Regions from separate parts of the Paenibacillus sp. B46(2026) genome, predicted to be linked through region 3. Evidence: a T-box and tRNA genes for the amino acid it is inferred to sense, from the RefSeq annotation. Region 3 holds a T-box; the other regions hold tRNA genes.

Region 1 (7,058 bases), 3.2 Mb from region 3:
TGACGGAGCAATGCCGCGTGAGTGATGAAGGTTTTCGGATCGTAAAGCTCTGTTGCCAGGGAAGAACGCTTGGGAGAGTAACTGCTCTCAAGGTGACGGTACCTGAGAAGAAAGCCCCGGCTAACTACGTGCCAGCAGCCGCGGTAATACGTAGGGGGCAAGCGTTGTCCGGAATTATTGGGCGTAAAGCGCGCGCAGGCGGTCATTTAAGTCTGGTGTTTAATCCCGGGGCTCAACCCCGGATCGCACTGGAAACTGGGTGACTTGAGTGCAGAAGAGGAGAGTGGAATTCCACGTGTAGCGGTGAAATGCGTAGATATGTGGAGGAACACCAGTGGCGAAGGCGACTCTCTGGGCTGTAACTGACGCTGAGGCGCGAAAGCGTGGGGAGCAAACAGGATTAGATACCCTGGTAGTCCACGCCGTAAACGATGAGTGCTAGGTGTTAGGGGTTTCGATACCCTTGGTGCCGAAGTTAACACATTAAGCACTCCGCCTGGGGAGTACGGTCGCAAGACTGAAACTCAAAGGAATTGACGGGGACCCGCACAAGCAGTGGAGTATGTGGTTTAATTCGAAGCAACGCGAAGAACCTTACCAGGTCTTGACATCCCTCTGACCGGTACAGAGATGTACCTTTCCTTCGGGACAGAGGAGACAGGTGGTGCATGGTTGTCGTCAGCTCGTGTCGTGAGATGTTGGGTTAAGTCCCGCAACGAGCGCAACCCTTATATTTAGTTGCCAGCACTTCGGGTGGGCACTCTAGATAGACTGCCGGTGACAAACCGGAGGAAGGTGGGGATGACGTCAAATCATCATGCCCCTTATGACCTGGGCTACACACGTACTACAATGGCCGGTACAACGGGCTGCGAAATCGCGAGATGGAGCCAATCCCAACAAAGCCGGTCTCAGTTCGGATTGCAGGCTGCAACTCGCCTGCATGAAGTCGGAATTGCTAGTAATCGCGGATCAGCATGCCGCGGTGAATACGTTCCCGGGTCTTGTACACACCGCCCGTCACACCACGAGAGTTTATAACACCCGAAGTCGGTGGGGTAACCGCAAGGAGCCAGCCGCCGAAGGTGGGATAGATGATTGGGGTGAAGTCGTAACAAGGTAGCCGTATCGGAAGGTGCGGCTGGATCACCTCCTTTCTATGGAGAATCGTTTCCCGAGTGGAAACATTCAAATACGCAGACTTGATCTGCACAAACTACTCACTCGTTGCTCAGTTTTGAGAGCTCAAACTCTCAAACAGCTTGCTTTTGCATGGAGCTTGTTCTTTGAAAACTAGATATCGAAACGAAACAAACGCGAATTAGAACATTCCTTTTTAGCTGAACTTGTGTTAAAACAAGTTTCAATAAAAACGGTAGTTAATTGCTTTTGCGATGGTATTGGATGGGAGCGACTTTTGGCTTTGCGCAAGCAAAACAAGGGAAGCGAGCAGTCAAAACCGGAGCAATATGGTTAAGCTACTAAGAGCACACGGAGGATGCCTAGGCGCTAGGAGCCGATGAAGGACGTGGCGAACAACGAAACTGCCTCGGGGAGCTGTAAGCAAGCTTTGATCCGGGGGTGTCCGAATGGGGAAACCCAGCTGGGGTAATTTCCAGTTACTCACAACTGAATACATAGGTTGTGCAGAGGCATACCAGGGGAACTGAAACATCTAAGTACCCTGAGGAAGAGAAAACAATAGTGATTCCGTCAGTAGCGGCGAGCGAACGCGGAGAAGCCCAAACCAGAGAGCTTGCTCTCTGGGGTTGTGGGACGTCTCACATGGAGTTACAAAGGAACCGGTTAAGCGAAGAGGTCTGGAAAGGCCCGCCAAAGAAGGTAAAAGCCCTGTAATTGAAAGTTGGTTCCCTCCGAGACGGATCCCGAGTAGTGCGGGGCACGTGAAACCCCGTATGAATCCGGCAGGACCATCTGCCAAGGCTAAATACTTCCTAGCGACCGATAGTGAAGCAGTACCGTGAGGGAAAGGTGAAAAGCACCCCGGAAGGGGAGTGAAATAGAACCTGAAACCGTGTGCTTACAAAAAGTCAGAGCCCGTTTTAGGGGTGATGGCGTGCCTTTTGTAGAATGAACCGGCGAGTTACGTTCCCGTGCAAGGTTAAGGTGAAGAGCCGGAGCCGCAGCGAAAGCGAGTCTGAATAGGGCGAGTGAGTACGTGGACGTAGACCCGAAACCGGGTGATCTACCCCTGTCCAGGGTGAAGGTGCGGTAACACGCACTGGAGGCCCGAACCCACGCATGTTGAAAAATGCGGGGATGAGGTGGGGGTAGCGGAGAAATTCCAATCGAACTCGGAGATAGCTGGTTCTCCCCGAAATAGCTTTAGGGCTAGCCTCGGAAAACAGAGTCGTGGAGGTAGAGCACTGATTGGGTGCGGGGCCCGCAAGGGTTACCAAGCTCAGTCAAACTCCGAATGCCATAGACTTACTTCCGGGAGTCAGACAGTGAGTGCTAAGATCCATTGTCAAAAGGGAAACAGCCCAGACCATCAGCTAAGGTCCCCAAGTGTGTGTTAAGTGGGAAAGGATGTGGAGTTGCACAGACAACCAGGATGTTGGCTTAGAAGCAGCCACCATTGAAAGAGTGCGTAATAGCTCACTGGTCGAGTGACTCTGCGCCGAAAATGTAACGGGGCTAAACACACCACCGAAGCTATGGCTTGATGCTTTGCATCAGGGGTAGGGGAGCGTTGTATAAGGGTTGAAGGTGTACCGTAAGGAGCGCTGGACATTATACAAGTGAGAATGCCGGTATGAGTAACGAAAAGATCAGTGAGAATCTGATCCGCCGAAAGCCTAAGGGTTCCTGAGGAAGGCTCGTCCGCTCAGGGTAAGTCGGGACCTAAGGCGAGGCCGAAAGGCGTAGTCGAAGGACAACAGGTCGAAATTCCTGTACCACCGTAAGCCGTTATGAGCAATGGGGGGACGCAGTAGGGTAGTGACGCGGACTGATGGATGTCCGTCTAAGCAGTAAGGCTGATGTGTAGGCAAATCCGCACATTGTAAGGCTGAGCTGTGATGGGGAGTGAAAATTACAGTAGCGAAGGTCATGATCTCACACTGCCAAGAAAAGCCTCTAGCCAGGTGATGGTGCCCGTACCGCAAACCGACACAGGTAGGCGAGAAGAGTATTCTAAGGCGCGCGGAAGAACTCTCGTTAAGGAACTCGGCAAAATGACCCCGTAACTTCGGGAGAAGGGGTGCCCCGGTAGTGTGAATAGCACGAGGGGGCCGCAGTGAAAAGGCCCAAGCGACTGTTTAGCAAAAACACAGGTCTGTGCGAAGCCGTAAGGCGAAGTATACGGGCTGACGCCTGCCCGGTGCTGGAAGGTTAAGGGGAGTGGTTAGGGACTCGTCCCGAAGCTGTGAACCGAAGCCCCAGTAAACGGCGGCCGTAACTATAACGGTCCTAAGGTAGCGAAATTCCTTGTCAGGTAAATTCTGACCCGCACGAATGGCGTAACGACTTGGGCGCTGTCTCAACGAGAGATCCGGTGAAATTTTAATACCTGTGAAGATGCAGGTTACCCGCGACAAGACGGAAAGACCCCATGGAGCTTTACTGCAGCTTGATATTGAATTTGGGTACGATCTGTACAGGATAGGTGGGAGCCTTTGAAACGTGAGCGCCAGCTTGCGTGGAGGCAACGTTGGGATACCACCCTGATCGTATCTAGGTTCTAACCTGGTACCGTAAACCGGTACGGGGACAGTGTCAGGTGGGCAGTTTGACTGGGGCGGTCGCCTCCTAAAGAGTAACGGAGGCGCCCAAAGGTTCCCTCAGAATGGTTGGAAATCATTCGAAGAGTGCAAAGGCATAAGGGAGCTTGACTGCGAGACCTACAAGTCGAGCAGGGACGAAAGTCGGGCTTAGTGATCCGGTGGTACCGCATGGAAGGGCCATCGCTCAACGGATAAAAGCTACCCTGGGGATAACAGGCTTATCTCCCCCAAGAGTCCACATCGACGGGGAGGTTTGGCACCTCGATGTCGGCTCATCGCATCCTGGGGCTGAAGTAGGTCCCAAGGGTTGGGCTGTTCGCCCATTAAAGCGGTACGCGAGCTGGGTTCAGAACGTCGTGAGACAGTTCGGTCCCTATCTGTCGTGGGCGTAGGAAATTTGAGAGGAGCTGTCCTTAGTACGAGAGGACCGGGATGGACGTACCGCTGGTGTACCAGTTGTTCCGCCAGGAGCACCGCTGGGTAGCTATGTACGGAAGGGATAAACGCTGAAAGCATCTAAGCGTGAAGCCCCCCTCAAGATGAGATTTCCCAGTATGTAAGACCCCTTGAAGACGACGAGGTAGATAGGCTGGGGGTGGAAGTGCAGCAATGCATGGAGCTGACCAGTACTAATCGGTCGAGGGCTTATCCAATATGCAAGTTGTAAATCGCAGGTTTCGTTTCGAATCTAGTTTTCAGAGAACAACACTCTGAAGATGCGCTGAACCATTCATCCACACAGCCGTGCCCGGACCGAATGGAACGCGAACGCATTTGTTATACAAATGCCCGTTTGGTGGCGATGGCGGAGGGGTTCCACACGTACCCATCCCGAACACGACCGTTAAGCCCTCTAGCGCCGATGGTACTTGGACCGCAGGGTCCTGGGAGAGTAGGACGCCGCCAAGCGAAACCCCTTTGGGGTATTTTTTTTCGAAATTTGATAAGGGCCCTTAGCTCAGTTGGTTAGAGCGCACCTCTGATAAGGGTGAGGCCGGTGGTTCGAGTCCACCAGGGCCCATAGTAATATCAAAACAAGAAATACACCAGTGTATGGGGCCATAGCTCAGCTGGGAGAGCGCCTGCCTTGCAAGCAGGAGGTCAGCGGTTCGATCCCGCTTGGCTCCACCATTCCCTGATAGCTCAGTTGGTAGAGCACTCGACTGTTAATCGAGTTGTCACAGGTTCGAGCCCTGTTCGGGGAGCCAGTAAGGCCCGTTGGTCAAGGGGTTAAGACACCTCCCTTTCACGGAGGTAACAGGGGTTCGAATCCCCTACGGGTCATAGCTATATTTATTAGCTTCAAAAAGGGATGAGAATCCCAAAGGTTCGTCGGAGGATGTACTTCGTTAGCAACTGCTTCGCAGTCTCGAACGAAGTGAGAGTATCCCCTACGGGTCATATAGATGGAGGCTTAGCTCAGCTGGGAGAGCATCTGCCTTACAAGCAGAGGGTCGGGGGTTCGATCCCCTCAGCCTCCACCATATAACTTATTTTATAACGACGCGGGGTGGAGCAGCCCGGTAGCTCGTCGGGCTCATAACCCGAAGGCCGCAGGTTCAAATCCTGCCCCCGCAATTAACTTTCCTTGAGAAAGTACTATGGAACCGTGGTGTAGTTGGCCTAACATGCCTGCCTGTCACGCAGGAGATCGCGGGTTCGAATCCCGTCGGTTCCGCCATCATGTATATGCTTCAGGGATGAGAATCCGTTTTTGGGTTCGTCGGAGCATTTACTTCGAGAGTATAAGCTTCGCAGTCTCGAACGAAGTGAGAGTATCCCGTCGGTTCCGCCATTTTTTAATGTAGTAAGGCTCGGTAGCTCAGTCGGTAGAGCAGAGGACTGAAAATCCTCGTGTCGGCGGTTCGATTCCGTCCCGAGCCACCATTATAACACCATGTTATACGCCGGTGTAGCTCAACTGGTAGAGCAACTGACTTGTAATCAGTAGGTTGGGGGTTCAAGTCCTCTCGCCGGCACCATGTAATCCTGGAGGATTAGCGAAGTGGCCAAACGCATCAGACTGTAAATCTGCTCCCGTACGGGTTCGGTGGTTCGAATCCATCATCCTCCACCAGTTTTCTATGAGTCATTAGCTCAGTTGGTAGAGCACCTGACTTTTAATCAGGGTGTCGAAGGTTCGAGCCCTTCATGACTCACCATCATATGCGCGTGTGGCGGAATTGGCAGACGCACTAGACTTAGGATCTAGCGTCTTTGACGTGGGGGTTCAAGTCCCTCCACGCGCATCCCTTATATGCGGAAGTGGCTCAGCGGTAGAGCATCGCCTTGCCAAGGCGAGGGTCGCGGGTTCGATTCCCGTCTTCCGCTCCAATATTTTGCGCCCTTAGCTCAGCTGGATAGAGCGTTTGACTACGAATCAAAAGGCCGGGAGTTCGAATCTCTCAGGGCGCGCCATTATAACTTCATATTTTGCCGGCGTGGCGGAATGGCAGACGCGCTCGACTCAAAATCGAGTGGGAAACCGTGGAGGTTCGAGTCCTCTCGCCGGTATAGATAACGGGATGTAGCTCAGCTTGGTAGAGCACCTGGTTTGGGACCAGGGGGTCGCATGTTCAAATCGTGTCATCCCGATTGTTGTTATGCGGGTGTAGTTCAATGGTAGAACTTTAGCCTTCCAAGCTAATAGCGTGGGTTCGATTCCCATCACCCGCTTATATATCGTAAAAGAAAGAGATGGTATTCACCGTCTCTTTCTTTTTTTGCATTTATAGGTATGTTGGCGATTGTAGTATACAAAAATCACGGATTATATGGCTCACTAGTATGTACGAGCATGGATCATCGGTCCTTACGATAGTCCCCTCTCTTCTCTCTTAGTAATTGTGGAAGCTTTTGAAATGATGCAGGACTAATAGCTCTTACAACAATGAATTACCGCTGTTTTATCGCAATTTATAAAAACGCTTACAAAAATAGCTTGCGTAAATCAGCAGCCTGTAATACCATATCAATTAAGCGCTTAACCTTTAGGGGTAAGGCGCTTAAACTTAACGCAGATTAAGCGCTTAACCCGTAAAGGAAAGGAAGGCGATCAATTCATGACAACAATTCGATTAACGATGGCTCAGGCACTGCTTCGATACCTGGATCAGCAATATATCTCGGTTGACGGTGTGGAAACCAAGTTTGTGAAAGGGATCATCGGCATCTTTGGACATGGCAACGTAACTGGCATTGGAGAAGCGTTGGAGCGCAGTCCGGGAAGCCTGACGTATATGCAAGGAAAGAACGAACAAGGTATGGTGCATACGGCAGCGGCCTATGCCAAACAGAAGAACCGCAGACAGA
Region 2 (7,058 bases), 1.6 Mb from region 3:
GTAACAAGGTAGCCGTATCGGAAGGTGCGGCTGGATCACCTCCTTTCTATGGAGAATCGTTTCCCGCGTGGAAACATTCAAATCAGCAGGTTCTTAGAACCTGCGACAGCAATTCATTTCGGTCCATCACTTCGGTGTGGATGAAATGAAGAGCACAAAACACTCACTCGTTGCTCAGTTTTGAGAGCTCAAACTCTCAAACAGCTTGCTTTTGCATGGAGCTTGTTCTTTGAAAACTAGATATCGAAACGAAACAAACGCGAATTAGAACATTCCTTTTTAGCTGAACTTGTGTTAAAACAAGTTTCAATAAAAACGGTAGTTAATTGCTTTTGCGATGGTATTGGATGGGAGCGACTTTTGGCTTTGCGCAAGCAAAACAAGGGAAGCGAGCAGTCAAAACCGGAGCAATATGGTTAAGCTACTAAGAGCACACGGAGGATGCCTAGGCGCTAGGAGCCGATGAAGGACGTGGCGAACAACGAAACTGCCTCGGGGAGCTGTAAGCAAGCTTTGATCCGGGGGTGTCCGAATGGGGAAACCCAGCTGGGGTAATTTCCAGTTACTCACAACTGAATACATAGGTTGTGCAGAGGCATACCAGGGGAACTGAAACATCTAAGTACCCTGAGGAAGAGAAAACAATAGTGATTCCGTCAGTAGCGGCGAGCGAACGCGGAGAAGCCCAAACCAGAGAGCTTGCTCTCTGGGGTTGTGGGACGTCTCACATGGAGTTACAAAGGAACCGGTTAAGCGAAGAGGTCTGGAAAGGCCCGCCAAAGAAGGTAAAAGCCCTGTAATTGAAAGTTGGTTCCCTCCGAGACGGATCCCGAGTAGTGCGGGGCACGTGAAACCCCGTATGAATCCGGCAGGACCATCTGCCAAGGCTAAATACTTCCTAGCGACCGATAGTGAAGCAGTACCGTGAGGGAAAGGTGAAAAGCACCCCGGAAGGGGAGTGAAATAGAACCTGAAACCGTGTGCTTACAAAAAGTCAGAGCCCGTTTTAGGGGTGATGGCGTGCCTTTTGTAGAATGAACCGGCGAGTTACGTTCCCGTGCAAGGTTAAGGTGAAGAGCCGGAGCCGCAGCGAAAGCGAGTCTGAATAGGGCGAGTGAGTACGTGGACGTAGACCCGAAACCGGGTGATCTACCCCTGTCCAGGGTGAAGGTGCGGTAACACGCACTGGAGGCCCGAACCCACGCATGTTGAAAAATGCGGGGATGAGGTGGGGGTAGCGGAGAAATTCCAATCGAACTCGGAGATAGCTGGTTCTCCCCGAAATAGCTTTAGGGCTAGCCTCGGAAAACAGAGTCGTGGAGGTAGAGCACTGATTGGGTGCGGGGCCCGCAAGGGTTACCAAGCTCAGTCAAACTCCGAATGCCATAGACTTACTTCCGGGAGTCAGACAGTGAGTGCTAAGATCCATTGTCAAAAGGGAAACAGCCCAGACCATCAGCTAAGGTCCCCAAGTGTGTGTTAAGTGGGAAAGGATGTGGAGTTGCACAGACAACCAGGATGTTGGCTTAGAAGCAGCCATCATTGAAAGAGTGCGTAATAGCTCACTGGTCGAGTGACTCTGCGCCGAAAATGTAACGGGGCTAAACACACCACCGAAGCTATGGCTTGATGCTTTGCATCAGGGGTAGGGGAGCGTTGTATAAGGGTTGAAGGTGTACCGTAAGGAGCGCTGGACATTATACAAGTGAGAATGCCGGTATGAGTAACGAAAAGATCAGTGAGAATCTGATCCGCCGAAAGCCTAAGGGTTCCTGAGGAAGGCTCGTCCGCTCAGGGTAAGTCGGGACCTAAGGCGAGGCCGAAAGGCGTAGTCGAAGGACAACAGGTCGAAATTCCTGTACCACCGTAAGCCGTTATGAGCAATGGGGGGACGCAGTAGGGTAGTGACGCGGACTGATGGATGTCCGTCTAAGCAGTAAGGCTGATGTGTAGGCAAATCCGCACATCGTAAGGCTGAGCTGTGATGGGGAGTGAAAATTACAGTAGCGAAGGTCATGATCTCACACTGCCAAGAAAAGCCTCTAGCCAGGTGATGGTGCCCGTACCGCAAACCGACACAGGTAGGCGAGAAGAGTATTCTAAGGCGCGCGGAAGAACTCTCGTTAAGGAACTCGGCAAAATGACCCCGTAACTTCGGGAGAAGGGGTGCCCCGGTAGTGTGAATAGCACGAGGGGGCCGCAGTGAAAAGGCCCAAGCGACTGTTTAGCAAAAACACAGGTCTGTGCGAAGCCGTAAGGCGAAGTATACGGGCTGACGCCTGCCCGGTGCTGGAAGGTTAAGGGGAGTGGTTAGGGAGCAATCCCGAAGCTGTGAACCGAAGCCCCAGTAAACGGCGGCCGTAACTATAACGGTCCTAAGGTAGCGAAATTCCTTGTCAGGTAAATTCTGACCCGCACGAATGGCGTAACGACTTGGGCGCTGTCTCAACGAGAGATCCGGTGAAATTTTAATACCTGTGAAGATGCAGGTTACCCGCGACAAGACGGAAAGACCCCATGGAGCTTTACTGCAGCTTGATATTGAATTTGGGTACGATCTGTACAGGATAGGTGGGAGCCTTTGAAACGTGAGCGCCAGCTTGCGTGGAGGCAACGTTGGGATACCACCCTGATCGTATCTAGGTTCTAACCTGGTACCGTAAACCGGTACGGGGACAGTGTCAGGTGGGCAGTTTGACTGGGGCGGTCGCCTCCTAAAGAGTAACGGAGGCGCCCAAAGGTTCCCTCAGAATGGTTGGAAATCATTCGAAGAGTGCAAAGGCATAAGGGAGCTTGACTGCGAGACCTACAAGTCGAGCAGGGACGAAAGTCGGGCTTAGTGATCCGGTGGTACCGCATGGAAGGGCCATCGCTCAACGGATAAAAGCTACCCTGGGGATAACAGGCTTATCTCCCCCAAGAGTCCACATCGACGGGGAGGTTTGGCACCTCGATGTCGGCTCATCGCATCCTGGGGCTGAAGTAGGTCCCAAGGGTTGGGCTGTTCGCCCATTAAAGCGGTACGCGAGCTGGGTTCAGAACGTCGTGAGACAGTTCGGTCCCTATCTGTCGTGGGCGTAGGAAATTTGAGAGGAGCTGTCCTTAGTACGAGAGGACCGGGATGGACGTACCGCTGGTGTACCAGTTGTTCCGCCAGGAGCACCGCTGGGTAGCTATGTACGGAAGGGATAAACGCTGAAAGCATCTAAGCGTGAAGCCCCCCTCAAGATGAGATTTCCCAGTATGTAAGACCCCTTGAAGACGACGAGGTAGATAGGCTGGGGGTGGAAGTGCAGCAATGCATGGAGCTGACCAGTACTAATCGGTCGAGGGCTTATCCAAATATGCAAGTGATAATTCGCAGGTTTCGTTTCGAATCTAGTTTTCAGAGAACGATCTCTGAAGCATATTCCCTGATAGCTCAGTTGGTAGAGCACTCGACTGTTAATCGAGTTGTCACAGGTTCGAGCCCTGTTCGGGGAGCCATATGGAGAGGTGTCCGAGCTGGCCGAAGGAGCACGATTGGAAATCGTGTAGGCGTCACAAGCGTCTCGAGGGTTCGAATCCCTCTCTCTCCGCCATAATATTAAGGCCCGTTGGTCAAGGGGTTAAGACACCTCCCTTTCACGGAGGTAACAGGGGTTCGAATCCCCTACGGGTCATATTAACTTCAAAAAAAGAAGTTGATTTTTACAATAAGATTATGGTAAGATCATAAATGTGTTGTTCGGAGGCTTAGCTCAGCTGGGAGAGCATCTGCCTTACAAGCAGAGGGTCGGGGGTTCGATCCCCTCAGCCTCCACCATATAACTTTTATAACGACGCGGGGTGGAGCAGCCCGGTAGCTCGTCGGGCTCATAACCCGAAGGCCGCAGGTTCAAATCCTGCCCCCGCAATTAGACTTTCCTTGAGAAAGTGATCTGGAACCGTGGTGTAGTTGGCCTAACATGCCTGCCTGTCACGCAGGAGATCGCGGGTTCGAATCCCGTCGGTTCCGCCATTTAATCTTTACATGAGGCAAAATGTTCGCTACATCTGCTGTATGGCACTGATGCCCTATATAAAGTGTAAGGAAATGAGATTAGACTTTATTATGACTCGGTAGCTCAGTCGGTAGAGCAGAGGACTGAAAATCCTCGTGTCGGCGGTTCGATTCCGTCCCGAGCCACCATTTTTAAAACAATTTAATATGCCGGTGTAGCTCAACTGGTAGAGCAACTGACTTGTAATCAGTAGGTTGGGGGTTCAAGTCCTCTCGCCGGCACCATGTAATCCTGGAGGATTAGCGAAGTGGCCAAACGCATCAGACTGTAAATCTGCTCCCGTACGGGTTCGGTGGTTCGAATCCATCATCCTCCACCAGTTTTTAGGGGCATAGTTTAAAGGTAGAACAACGGTCTCCAAAACCGTTGGTGTGGGTTCAATTCCTGCTGCCCCTGCCAATTAAATTTTAGAAAATTAACTTTTTGTGGCGATCGTGGCGAAGTGGTTAACGCACCGGTTTGTGGATCCGGCATTCGGGGGTTCAATTCCCCTCGATCGCCCCTTTGTTTTTTCATTTTTTATTGGGGATTAGCCAAGCGGTAAGGCAACGGACTTTGACTCCGTCATGCATAGGTTCAAATCCTATATCCCCAGCCATTATGCGGACGTGGCTCAGCGGTAGAGCATCGCCTTGCCAAGGCGAGGGTCGCGGGTTCGATTCCCGTCGTCCGCTCCAAGATATGGCGCCATAGCCAAGTGGTAAGGCACAGCTCTGCAAAAGCTTTATCCCCAGTTCGAATCTGGGTGGCGCCTCCAGTATATGCCGGCGTGGCGGAATGGCAGACGCGCTCGACTCAAAATCGAGTGGGAAACCGTGGAGGTTCGAGTCCTCTCGCCGGTATATTGAATAGCCCTACGAATTGCTTATGCAATCTGTGGGGCTATTTTTATTTTATAAGAAATGATTTTTGCATAGTAAGAAAAGTTGGACTTTAATAAAGATTGACGTATGATTATATCCGGTATATTGTAGATAAGTGAAGTCTTTAATATAAAGGAGTGAAGTAAAGTGACTACTGAAAAAAATATACCGGATACAGACCTGTTATTCAATCTCTCTGTATGGGAAGAGGCATGGATGAATCGTCCGAGAAGTTCAAAATATAAGAAGAAAAGTGCACCATTTAATACAGAAGAAGCGTTTGAGCGGTGGGCCAGAGATTATCATGCACAATCGTTTACTGAAGAAGGAAAACAGCGGTCTGAGCGCATTATGGGCTGGATTGAAAACCAGGGAGTAGAGTTCGCGGGCTTGTCCATTTTGGACATTGGAGCGGCCTCAGGCATATTTACCATTCCTTTTGCTGAAAAGGGAGCAAGGGTAACCGCTGTTGAGCCTTCTGACCTGCTTGTCTCACTCATGAAAGAAACGATACCTTCAGAGCTGGAATCTAATATCGAAATCGTGAAAGAGCGATTTGAGGAAATCTCCATTCAGGATAAAGGCTGGGAGAAGAAATATGATTTTGCATTTGCTTCCATGTGCCCGGCCATGTCGGATTGGGAAACAATTGAGATGGCGATCAACTGTGCTCGTAAGTATGTGTATATAAGCACTATAGCGGGACAGAAGGAACACACACTAATGGATGAACTTAAGGATGTACTTGGGATCAGTTCTTCATATAAGGCTGGTGATATGGGATATATCCAACAATTACTATATTTGAAGGGTTATTCATACACGATGATCATTACAAGAGAAGTTAACTCATTTGAAGTGCCGGTGGAAGAGATTATTGAGAAGCTGCCAGAATGGCTTAATACGTATGAGTTACCAACAGATGAAGATTCCCTCAGACTGGCTGAGAAGTATATCCGGGATACATATAAGGATAGTATGGTGACCTTCTCACGTGGAGCAAGGTTTGGTAAAATTCTGATCCAACTTGAACAACCCAATATGAAAACAGTCCGTACCAAGGATAAACGATAAATCGTATAAGATTGGTACGTGTTACAAGGGTCAGGAATCGAGACGGACAACGTAGTCTAACGTCTAAGATGACGCTAGGAAGTATCACATCGCTGCGCAAAAAGATGTACGTATGAAACATATGAAGTTAAGAGTATAGAAGTTAAGTTGTAAGTGAAGGGAGCAGAATATTTGCTCCCTCTTTTTTGTAAAGCCAATGAGTAATCCACTGCTTCGAACCAGACCCTCATTTATTTGGAGATGTTCGAGACAACGAAAAAACAAAACACATATCTAGTTTTCAGAGAATGATCTCTGAAGCATATTCCCTGATAGCTCAGTTGGTAGAGCACTCGACTGTTAATCGACTTGTCACAGGTTCGACCCCTGTTCGGGGAGCCATATGGAGAGGTGACCGAGCTGGACGAAGGAGCACGACTTACAATCGTGCTCCTTTTCTAATTTCTGTTCTACACTTCTGCTTTTTGTTTGCGCTCCCGGTACTGACCGGGGGTGATTCCTTCCCATTTACGAAATGATCGGATAAAGTTTTGCGGATTGTTGTACCGAAGTCGTGCTGCGATATCTTTAACGGTTAGATCACTTTCGTCCAGCCATTTTTTAGCGATGTTAAATCGGTACTTGGTCAGATATTCACTAAATGCACAGCCGGTCTCTTTGCGGAAAACACTACTTAAGTAATTGGCATTGTAGTGAAGCTTCACGGCACATTCCTCAAGCGTCAGATCCTTATCATAATCTTGATGAATCATGGCAATCATCTTCTCTGATATATGCTGATACTGGGCATACTGTCTTGCTTTAAAAACCTGAATGATGGGCAAGATGACTTGATGGTTAAACCAATCCTCAACTTCAGCGGCGTACTGCAAACCATGAAGTTCATGAAACATCGATCCATGGCCTTGGGTGATCTGTCCAAGACGAATACCGGATTCCTGAGTCATTTGCAAAATATGCGTCAGCAGCCTCATAAGAGCCACCTGATATTCCTCTGGTGTACACTCCATACCAAAGATCATTTCAAGCAGCTGTTGCAGAAGAGTAGAGGCCTGGACTTCGTCCGCACTTTGAATAG
Region 3 (7,058 bases):
TGTTTACAGAGAGGGTTCATCAGAACGGAGAGATGATGGAGCAGCGTTTTAACATCAAGCTTCTTAACTGGACAAGCTGAGAATATGAAACAAGTAATGTTCAGACAGTATGTCTCAACATGAATCCCTGAAGATAAATCCCTCGTTCAAGTTTCTTTTCTTCGGAGTGTAAAAGGGTTATGTCAAATTCGTTGTGTTAGATAATATAACGTATGGTAGACGGTTTGAGATGACCATTTGTACAACACGCCCAATTTAAGTTGAACTCTTTATCTCGTATAACAATTCTATGTTATGAATCATGGAACTTCCCTGAATAGTTTATATAATGTGAATCAACATAACATGATTTTGCAGCGGTTCGGTTGATTCTAATTTCAGGGGGGCAACGTGGGATGAAAGAAACCAAAAAGATGAGAATTTTTTCACTGGGAATTCAGCACGTACTCGCGATGTATGCGGGAGCAATTCTGGTGCCTTTGCTTGTGGGAAGAGCGTTAGATCTGACTGCAGAACAATTGGCGTATCTGGTATCCATTGACCTGTTAACGTGTGGGATTGCCACATGGCTTCAGGCTCGGAAAGGGAAGTACCTGGGTATTGGTTTGCCAGCGGTACTCGGAAGTTCTTTTGTGGCGGTCACTCCCATGATTGCCATTGGATCACAATACGGGATTCCAGCCATATATGGGTCGATCATTGCAGCGGGTTTATTTATCGTCATCTTTGCCGTATTTTTCAGTAAAATCGTCAAATTGTTTCCGCCAGTCGTTATAGGTACGGTTGTGACCATCATCGGTCTTGCGTTAATCCCAACCGGCATTAAAAACATGGCGGGTGGAGCAAACAGCGAGAATTTTGGAAGTTTGGACAATTTGGCGCTTTCCTTTGGCGTATTACTTTTCATTCTGATCCTGAATCGATATGCTCGCGGCTTTGTGAAATCCCTGGCTGTTCTCCTGGGTATTATCGTGGGGACCCTCATCGCAGCCTTCATGGGAAAAGTGAATTTTGCCGCTGTACAGGAAGCCTCCTGGTTCCATTTACCCCAACCCTTTTACTTTGGATGGCCTACCTTCGAGATAGGCCCCATTATTACAATGATTATAGTAGGTACGGTTGTTATCATCGAGTCCACAGGTGTATTTATGGCTTTGAGCAAAATCTGTGATCAACCGATCAACGAAAAAGATCTGGCACGGGGATATCGCGCAGAAGGTCTTGCGTTTGTTCTGGGTGGCATATTCAATGCTTTTCCATACAATACATTCGCTCAGAATGTCGGTTTGGTTCAGCTCTCCAAGGTGAAAACGACCAATGTGGTTGTTGCGGCTGGAGGTATCCTCATCTTTCTCGGACTTATTCCAAAAGTAGCAGCTTTTGCAACCATTATTCCGAGTGCTGTATTAGGCGGAGCGACTGTCGTACTGTTCGGAATGGTCGTCTCATCCGGGATCAAAATGCTGCAAAACGTCGACTTCGGCAAACAATCCAATCTGTTGATCGTGGCTTGCTCCGTTTCACTTGGACTTGGTGTTACTGCTGTACCCGATCTGTTTGCACAGCTTCCTCAAAGTATTCGCATCATTGTGAGCGATGGTATTATCACGGGAAGCCTGTCAGCGATCCTGCTTAATGTCTTCTTTAACCTCGGTTTTAAAAATAAGAGCTTGCCAGTATAACCTGTACAGGCTCAGGAAGTACACACGTAATTCTTGTAATAACAGACATGTCATCGGGTAGAAGGATGAGATCCAAGACGGTTTTTCTGGGAAGTGGGATGAGAGGCAATGACTCCACTTGCCAAGAAACCTCTTGGATTTTTTGTGCGAAAAGAACGATGGATGGTCGGAATATCAAAATTACTATTCATGAGAAATGCAAAAGGATTGCAAATATGCTAAAGTTTCATCAGGAACATTTTATATGTTCCTTACATTGAATTTCCATGAGACTACATAAATGAGCATTGGTTCACAAAGGCTAAAATAAAACCAGGAGGAAATCCCTTGGGCACAGAGAAGGAGTTGTGATCACCATGCAACAAGAGACGTTGAATAAAGGATGGAATTTGGACAATAGTTATGCGGAGTTACCGCAACCCTTTTTTACAAGCCAGGACGCAGTACCTGTTGAATCACCCAAGTTGATCATCTTCAATCGACTGCTTGCATCCAGTCTGGGTCTGAATGTGGAGTCTCTTGACAGTGATGAAGGAGCGCAAATTTTTGCAGGTAACCTGATCCCGGAAGGAGCCGAGCCTTTAGCTCAGGCCTATGCAGGACATCAATTCGGCAATTTTAACATGCTTGGTGATGGGCGGGCTTTGCTGCTGGGAGAACAGATTACGCCACAAGGCGAACGAGTGGATATCCAGCTGAAAGGTTCAGGAAGAACACCTTACTCTCGTGGAGGGGATGGACGTGCTGCTGTTGGTCCCATGTTGAGAGAATATATCATTAGTGAAGCGATGTATGCACTGGGTATTCCAACAACCCGAAGTCTGGCAGTCGTATCTACCGGAGAAAACATTATCCGCGAAACAGAACGGCCTGGAGCCATATTGACCCGAGTGTCTTCCAGTCATATCCGAGTAGCAACCTTCCAGTATGCAGCCAGATGGGGGTCTATCGACGATCTCCGGGCGTTGGCTGATTATACGTTGCATCGACATTTTCCTGATGTCGCCCAAGCCGAGAATCGTTATCTTCTGCTCCTTCAGGAAGTAATTAAGCGGCAGGCAGCACTCGTTGCCCAGTGGCAGCGTGTTGGTTTCATTCATGGCGTGATGAACACGGATAACATGGCAATCAGTGGTGAGACCATCGATTATGGACCGTGCGCTTTCATGGATGCTTACAATCCTTCAACCGTATTTAGCTCCATTGACACGCAAGGTCGCTATGCTTATGGCAATCAACCGTATATTGCGGGATGGAATTTAGCTCGATTTGCCGAGACACTTCTTCCGCTGTTGCATGAAGACGAAGAACAGGCCGTGCAACTTGCTCAGGATGCCATTGCACAATTTTCTGAATTGTACCATCATCATTGGCTCAAGGGGATGCGCTCCAAACTGGGCTTGTTGGATGAAAAGGCCGAAGATGAAGCCTTGATCAAGGATCTTCTTGAACTCATGGAGAAGCATAGTGCAGATTACACGAATACGTTCTTGGCGTTAACCTTTGATAATTTGGAAGGGACAACGTTGTTTGGCACGACAGAATTTGCTGAATGGAATGAGCGTTGGCAAGCAAGATTGAACAGACAGCAAGAGACGAGAGAAGTATCACAACAATTAATGAGAACGAGCAATCCGGCAGTCATTCCTCGCAATCATCGGGTCGAAGAAGCGCTTGAGCGAGCAGAGAATTACGGAGACCTTAGCGTGATGGAGAAACTTTTGGCTGTTCTTTCCGATCCATTCGCGCACTCACCTGAACAGGCTGAATATGCTGAACTGCCTGCACAGTGCAATACTTCGTATCAGACTTTTTGTGGGACCTGATTGAACAGTGTGGAATGAAGAGGCTGCCTTAGGCAGCTTTTTCATTATGTCATACAATAATTATAGAAAAATGATTTACTTTTATAGGCAGGTGCATTCATGTCCAAGATGTTAAGCAATGACGCATGGTATGCGTATGCGTTATCCTTCGTCGGAAAAAAGAATGAATCTGAACAGGGCTGGGCTTCGTTGACTTCGAACGAGCAGAACATTGCTGCTTTATGGCTGTTAGAGGCGGATATCTTTAACGGCGGTTTTATACAGTTTTTCTGTAACTGGGGGGAAGAGGCGTACTGTTACGCGTTGCGAGCACTACATACCATTGGTGCCACTCAAGTCGTGGAGATTATAACGACAGCATACGGCTGCATTGAGCATCTGAAAGAGGATGGAAGGATTACTGAACTGTGGGATATTCCTAAATTCCTGACAAAGGAACAAGAGCAGCAGTTAGATGCGCTAGATCAGCAGTTTTGGAACAATGAGGATCAGATTGCGGAGAAAGCGTATGGTTATTATCACGGAAAATTGAACATGATGATTATATAATCTGGTTTCAGCTATGCATCCGTTGTTCTGTTCAAAGATTAATACTTGGTCTTGCAATGACTGAAACGTTCGGCTATACTTGCTATAAATTGAATACATGAATCACGTTGATAGAGCGCAGTAGCGGCTTTGTCCCTGTTACAGAAAGTCAGGGGTTGATGGAACCTGATACATACAAGGGCTGCGAATTACACTCTGGAGTACTTGGGTAATGCCAAGCGGATGGGCAAACGATATATTGCCAAAAGTGGTATGGATAACGTGTTAAGGTCACGTGTTGTCCATGCAATTTGGGTGGTACCACGGTTATGATAATCGTCCCTGTGTCTAATGAAGACAAGGAGGCGATTTTTTTGTGTCCAAAAAAGCCGTTCCAGCGTGTTATTTCGTAATTTAACGTAGATCATGACTGAATTTTGAGGATAGAAAAGGGGTTATACGAATGAATATTATTGATGAACTAGAGTGGCGCGACGCCATTAACCAGCAGACGGATGCAGAGGGACTGCGTGAGTTGACCGAAACCAAATCAGTCTCATTGTACTGTGGTGTTGACCCTACAGGGGATAGCATGCATATCGGACATCTCATTCCATTCATGATGCTGAAACGTTTTCAATTGGCAGGACATCGTCCAGTCATTCTGATTGGTGGAGCTACAGGCACGATTGGTGATCCAAGTGGTCGTCAGGCAGAGCGTTCTTTGCAAACGATGGAGCAAGTGCAGGAGAATGTGGATGCACTGACAGCGCAGATGAAGAAGTTGTTCGTAACAGAGGGTGATAATCAGGTTCGTATGGTGAACAACTACGATTGGACACACAAAATCAATGTGATTGAATTCTTGCGCGACTACGGCAAAAACTTCAACCTTAACACGATGTTGGCTAAGGATGTAGTTGCGAGCAGACTGGAAGGCGGAATCTCGTTCACCGAGTTTTCCTACCAGATTCTTCAATCCCTCGACTACCTGCACCTGTTCCAGAACGAAGATGTACAGCTTCAAATCGGCGGTTCGGATCAATGGGGGAATATCACGAGTGGTCTCGATCTGATTCGCAAAAAAGAAGGATCTGAAGCGAAAGCATACGGTCTGACCATTCCGCTCATGCTCAAATCCGACGGAACCAAATTCGGTAAAACAGCTGGTGGCGCAATCTGGCTTGACCCAAACAAAACGACACCATTTGAATTCTACCAGTTCTGGGCGAATACAGATGACCGTGATGTCATTAAATACTTGAAATACTTTACTTTCCTGAGCAAAGAAGAAATTGAAGCTTTGGCTGAAAAGGTAGAGACAGAGCCGCACAAACGTGAAGCACAGAAAGCACTCGCAGAAGAAATGACAAAATTCGTTCACGGCGAAGAAATGCTCGAACAGGCTAAGCGTATTACAGCGGCGCTGTTCAGTGGTGATATCCGTTCTCTGACAGCAGATGAAATCGAGCAGGGCTTCAAGGAAATGCCAACATTCGAGACGGACGGCGAAGCCAAAAATATCGTGGACTGGCTCGTAGATCTGGGTCTGGAGCCATCCAAGCGACAAGCGCGTGAGGATGTCACCAAAGGTGCGATTTCCATGAATGGTGAGAAAATCACGGAGCTTGATTTCACAGTCTCAGCAGAGCATGCCATTGGCGGTAAATTCATCATTATCCGTAAAGGTAAAAAGAATTACAGCCTGGTTAAACTTCAATCGTAGTTTCCAAGAAATAAAATGTATCACAGACACGTATAGAGACTGCAATGGACACACAAATCAAGCCACAAATACAGAAACAAAAAGACCGTCTTCCATCTCTGTCAGGCGACAGAGCGGAGACGGTCTTTTGTATAACAGGTCATTGCTTGACCTATATTATTGATTGACGATCGCTGTGATCTCTTCATCCAGATCAAGTCGTACGTTCTCGCGGTACGCCCGGATGTTGTATTCACTGTGCAGGTAGCGAAGAATGGCTTCAATCATGTTGGACTCCACCAGATATTGACTGCGGCCTTGAATCCAAACTTCAGCGGAATAACCTGTATCTTCTTCCCAGCTCAGTTCCACATTCACATCGGTTGGACGTACACCCTTACGTTCTGCCATATGAATACAGATTGCATTCACAATTTCATCCATGCTCAGAACCATAGAGATTAGTACCGTCCGTTTCTGTTACGGTCATCATCACGATCATTGCGGCGGTCATAACGGCCATCCGCTGCAGGTTTGCGACGATTGGAGATGGCTCTGAAGAGTGCCATAGCCAGCATAACAATCAACATAATTGCTGCAACGTTCACGAGCAATCCAAGGATGTTACCCAGAGCGCCCATACCACCGAACAATCCGCCGAACATCATACCAGCAAGACCACCAAGCATCATGCCTTTCATGAATCCGCCGCCACCGCCGAAGAATCCACCACCACGAGTTGCAGCTGCACCAGTACCGGAGTTATTACCGGAATTGGATTGATTCACGTTACTGTTGGAGTCGGATTTCTTAGGTGTATTGCTATAACTTTTCGTGCCGGATTTGAATCCGCCACCGCGTCTTGCATCCGCTGAATCCGGGTTCGTTACTCCCACTGTTGCGAACAATAATGTAAAGGCCATAAATACCATCATTAGATGTTTAACTCCAAATTTTTTCTTCATTGTAAAGATCGTAACCCCCCCGATTAATTTGTTTGAATCGCCCAAAAATGGGCCTTACTCATGTAATACGGTCAACTTGCAGGGACGTTTCAAATTTTGATTAAATTTCTGAAACGCTTGGACTTGGGTCTTGAATTGCAGCTTGGCCATCAAGCAATTGGGTAACCCAGTTACACCATTCCAGGCCTGTTTGAGCATTCATTAACCCTTTTTGAACCAGGATGTAGCTTCCAAAATCTCGGTTGCCTACACGAAGATTATCCAGAGGTATACGTGACTTCAGTTCCTCGAAATAACGTATGCGTTCCATAAACCAGCTTTTACGCTCGTTAAGAATGCGTCTCATGCTTCC

What was found. The T-box of region 3 lies ahead of tyrS (tyrosine--tRNA ligase). A T-box ahead of a tRNA ligase gene usually reads a tRNA of that ligase, here a tRNA-Tyr.
Region 1: it has a tRNA-Tyr gene. The T-box ahead of tyrS (tyrosine--tRNA ligase) is inferred to sense a tRNA for this amino acid. The anticodon was not compared.
Region 2: it has a tRNA-Tyr gene. The T-box ahead of tyrS (tyrosine--tRNA ligase) is inferred to sense a tRNA for this amino acid. The anticodon was not compared.

The regions. Positions count from the first base shown of each region.
Region 1 is NZ_CM165907.1:310,859-317,916, forward strand. Features, by position in the region: rRNA gene AC1S8V_RS01395 (16S ribosomal RNA) at 1-1,157, shown strand, start outside; rRNA gene AC1S8V_RS01400 (23S ribosomal RNA) at 1,472-4,399, shown strand; rRNA gene rrf (5S ribosomal RNA) at 4,539-4,655, shown strand; tRNA gene AC1S8V_RS01410 (tRNA-Ile) at 4,694-4,767, shown strand; tRNA gene AC1S8V_RS01415 (tRNA-Ala) at 4,802-4,877, shown strand; tRNA gene AC1S8V_RS01420 (tRNA-Asn) at 4,879-4,954, shown strand; tRNA gene AC1S8V_RS01425 (tRNA-Glu) at 4,959-5,030, shown strand; tRNA gene AC1S8V_RS01430 (tRNA-Val) at 5,155-5,230, shown strand; tRNA gene AC1S8V_RS01435 (tRNA-Met) at 5,251-5,324, shown strand; tRNA gene AC1S8V_RS01440 (tRNA-Asp) at 5,350-5,427, shown strand; tRNA gene AC1S8V_RS01445 (tRNA-Phe) at 5,558-5,633, shown strand; tRNA gene AC1S8V_RS01450 (tRNA-Thr) at 5,653-5,728, shown strand; tRNA gene AC1S8V_RS01455 (tRNA-Tyr) at 5,738-5,823, shown strand; tRNA gene AC1S8V_RS01460 (tRNA-Lys) at 5,833-5,908, shown strand; tRNA gene AC1S8V_RS01465 (tRNA-Leu) at 5,915-5,995, shown strand; tRNA gene AC1S8V_RS01470 (tRNA-Gly) at 6,006-6,080, shown strand; tRNA gene AC1S8V_RS01475 (tRNA-Arg) at 6,088-6,164, shown strand; tRNA gene AC1S8V_RS01480 (tRNA-Leu) at 6,182-6,260, shown strand; tRNA gene AC1S8V_RS01485 (tRNA-Pro) at 6,268-6,341, shown strand; tRNA gene AC1S8V_RS01490 (tRNA-Gly) at 6,352-6,422, shown strand; gene iolD (3D-(3,5/4)-trihydroxycyclohexane-1,2-dione acylhydrolase (decyclizing)) at 6,809-7,058, shown strand, end outside.
Region 2 is NZ_CM165907.1:5,659,960-5,667,017, reverse strand. Features, by position in the region: rRNA gene AC1S8V_RS25190 (16S ribosomal RNA) at 1-46, shown strand, start outside; rRNA gene AC1S8V_RS25185 (23S ribosomal RNA) at 415-3,342, shown strand; tRNA gene AC1S8V_RS25180 (tRNA-Asn) at 3,411-3,486, shown strand; tRNA gene AC1S8V_RS25175 (tRNA-Ser) at 3,490-3,581, shown strand; tRNA gene AC1S8V_RS25170 (tRNA-Glu) at 3,591-3,662, shown strand; tRNA gene AC1S8V_RS25165 (tRNA-Val) at 3,730-3,805, shown strand; tRNA gene AC1S8V_RS25160 (tRNA-Met) at 3,823-3,896, shown strand; tRNA gene AC1S8V_RS25155 (tRNA-Asp) at 3,923-4,000, shown strand; tRNA gene AC1S8V_RS25150 (tRNA-Phe) at 4,096-4,171, shown strand; tRNA gene AC1S8V_RS25145 (tRNA-Thr) at 4,192-4,267, shown strand; tRNA gene AC1S8V_RS25140 (tRNA-Tyr) at 4,277-4,362, shown strand; tRNA gene AC1S8V_RS25135 (tRNA-Trp) at 4,369-4,442, shown strand; tRNA gene AC1S8V_RS25130 (tRNA-His) at 4,472-4,544, shown strand; tRNA gene AC1S8V_RS25125 (tRNA-Gln) at 4,567-4,641, shown strand; tRNA gene AC1S8V_RS25120 (tRNA-Gly) at 4,646-4,720, shown strand; tRNA gene AC1S8V_RS25115 (tRNA-Cys) at 4,727-4,800, shown strand; tRNA gene AC1S8V_RS25110 (tRNA-Leu) at 4,807-4,885, shown strand; gene AC1S8V_RS25105 (class I SAM-dependent methyltransferase) at 5,054-5,980, shown strand; tRNA gene AC1S8V_RS25100 (tRNA-Asn) at 6,286-6,361, shown strand; gene AC1S8V_RS25095 (helix-turn-helix domain-containing protein) at 6,430-7,058, opposite strand, start outside.
Region 3 is NZ_CM165907.1:4,022,171-4,029,228, reverse strand. Features, by position in the region: gene AC1S8V_RS17925 (NRDE family protein) at 1-80, shown strand, start outside; gene AC1S8V_RS17920 (nucleobase:cation symporter-2 family protein) at 396-1,682, shown strand; gene AC1S8V_RS17915 (protein adenylyltransferase SelO) at 2,039-3,508, shown strand; gene AC1S8V_RS17910 (DMP19 family protein) at 3,608-4,057, shown strand; T-box leader at 4,156-4,383, shown strand; gene tyrS (tyrosine--tRNA ligase) at 4,500-5,762, shown strand; gene AC1S8V_RS17900 (YxcD family protein) at 5,919-6,197, opposite strand; gene AC1S8V_RS17895 (hypothetical protein) at 6,203-6,706, opposite strand; gene AC1S8V_RS17890 (PadR family transcriptional regulator) at 6,807-7,058, opposite strand, start outside.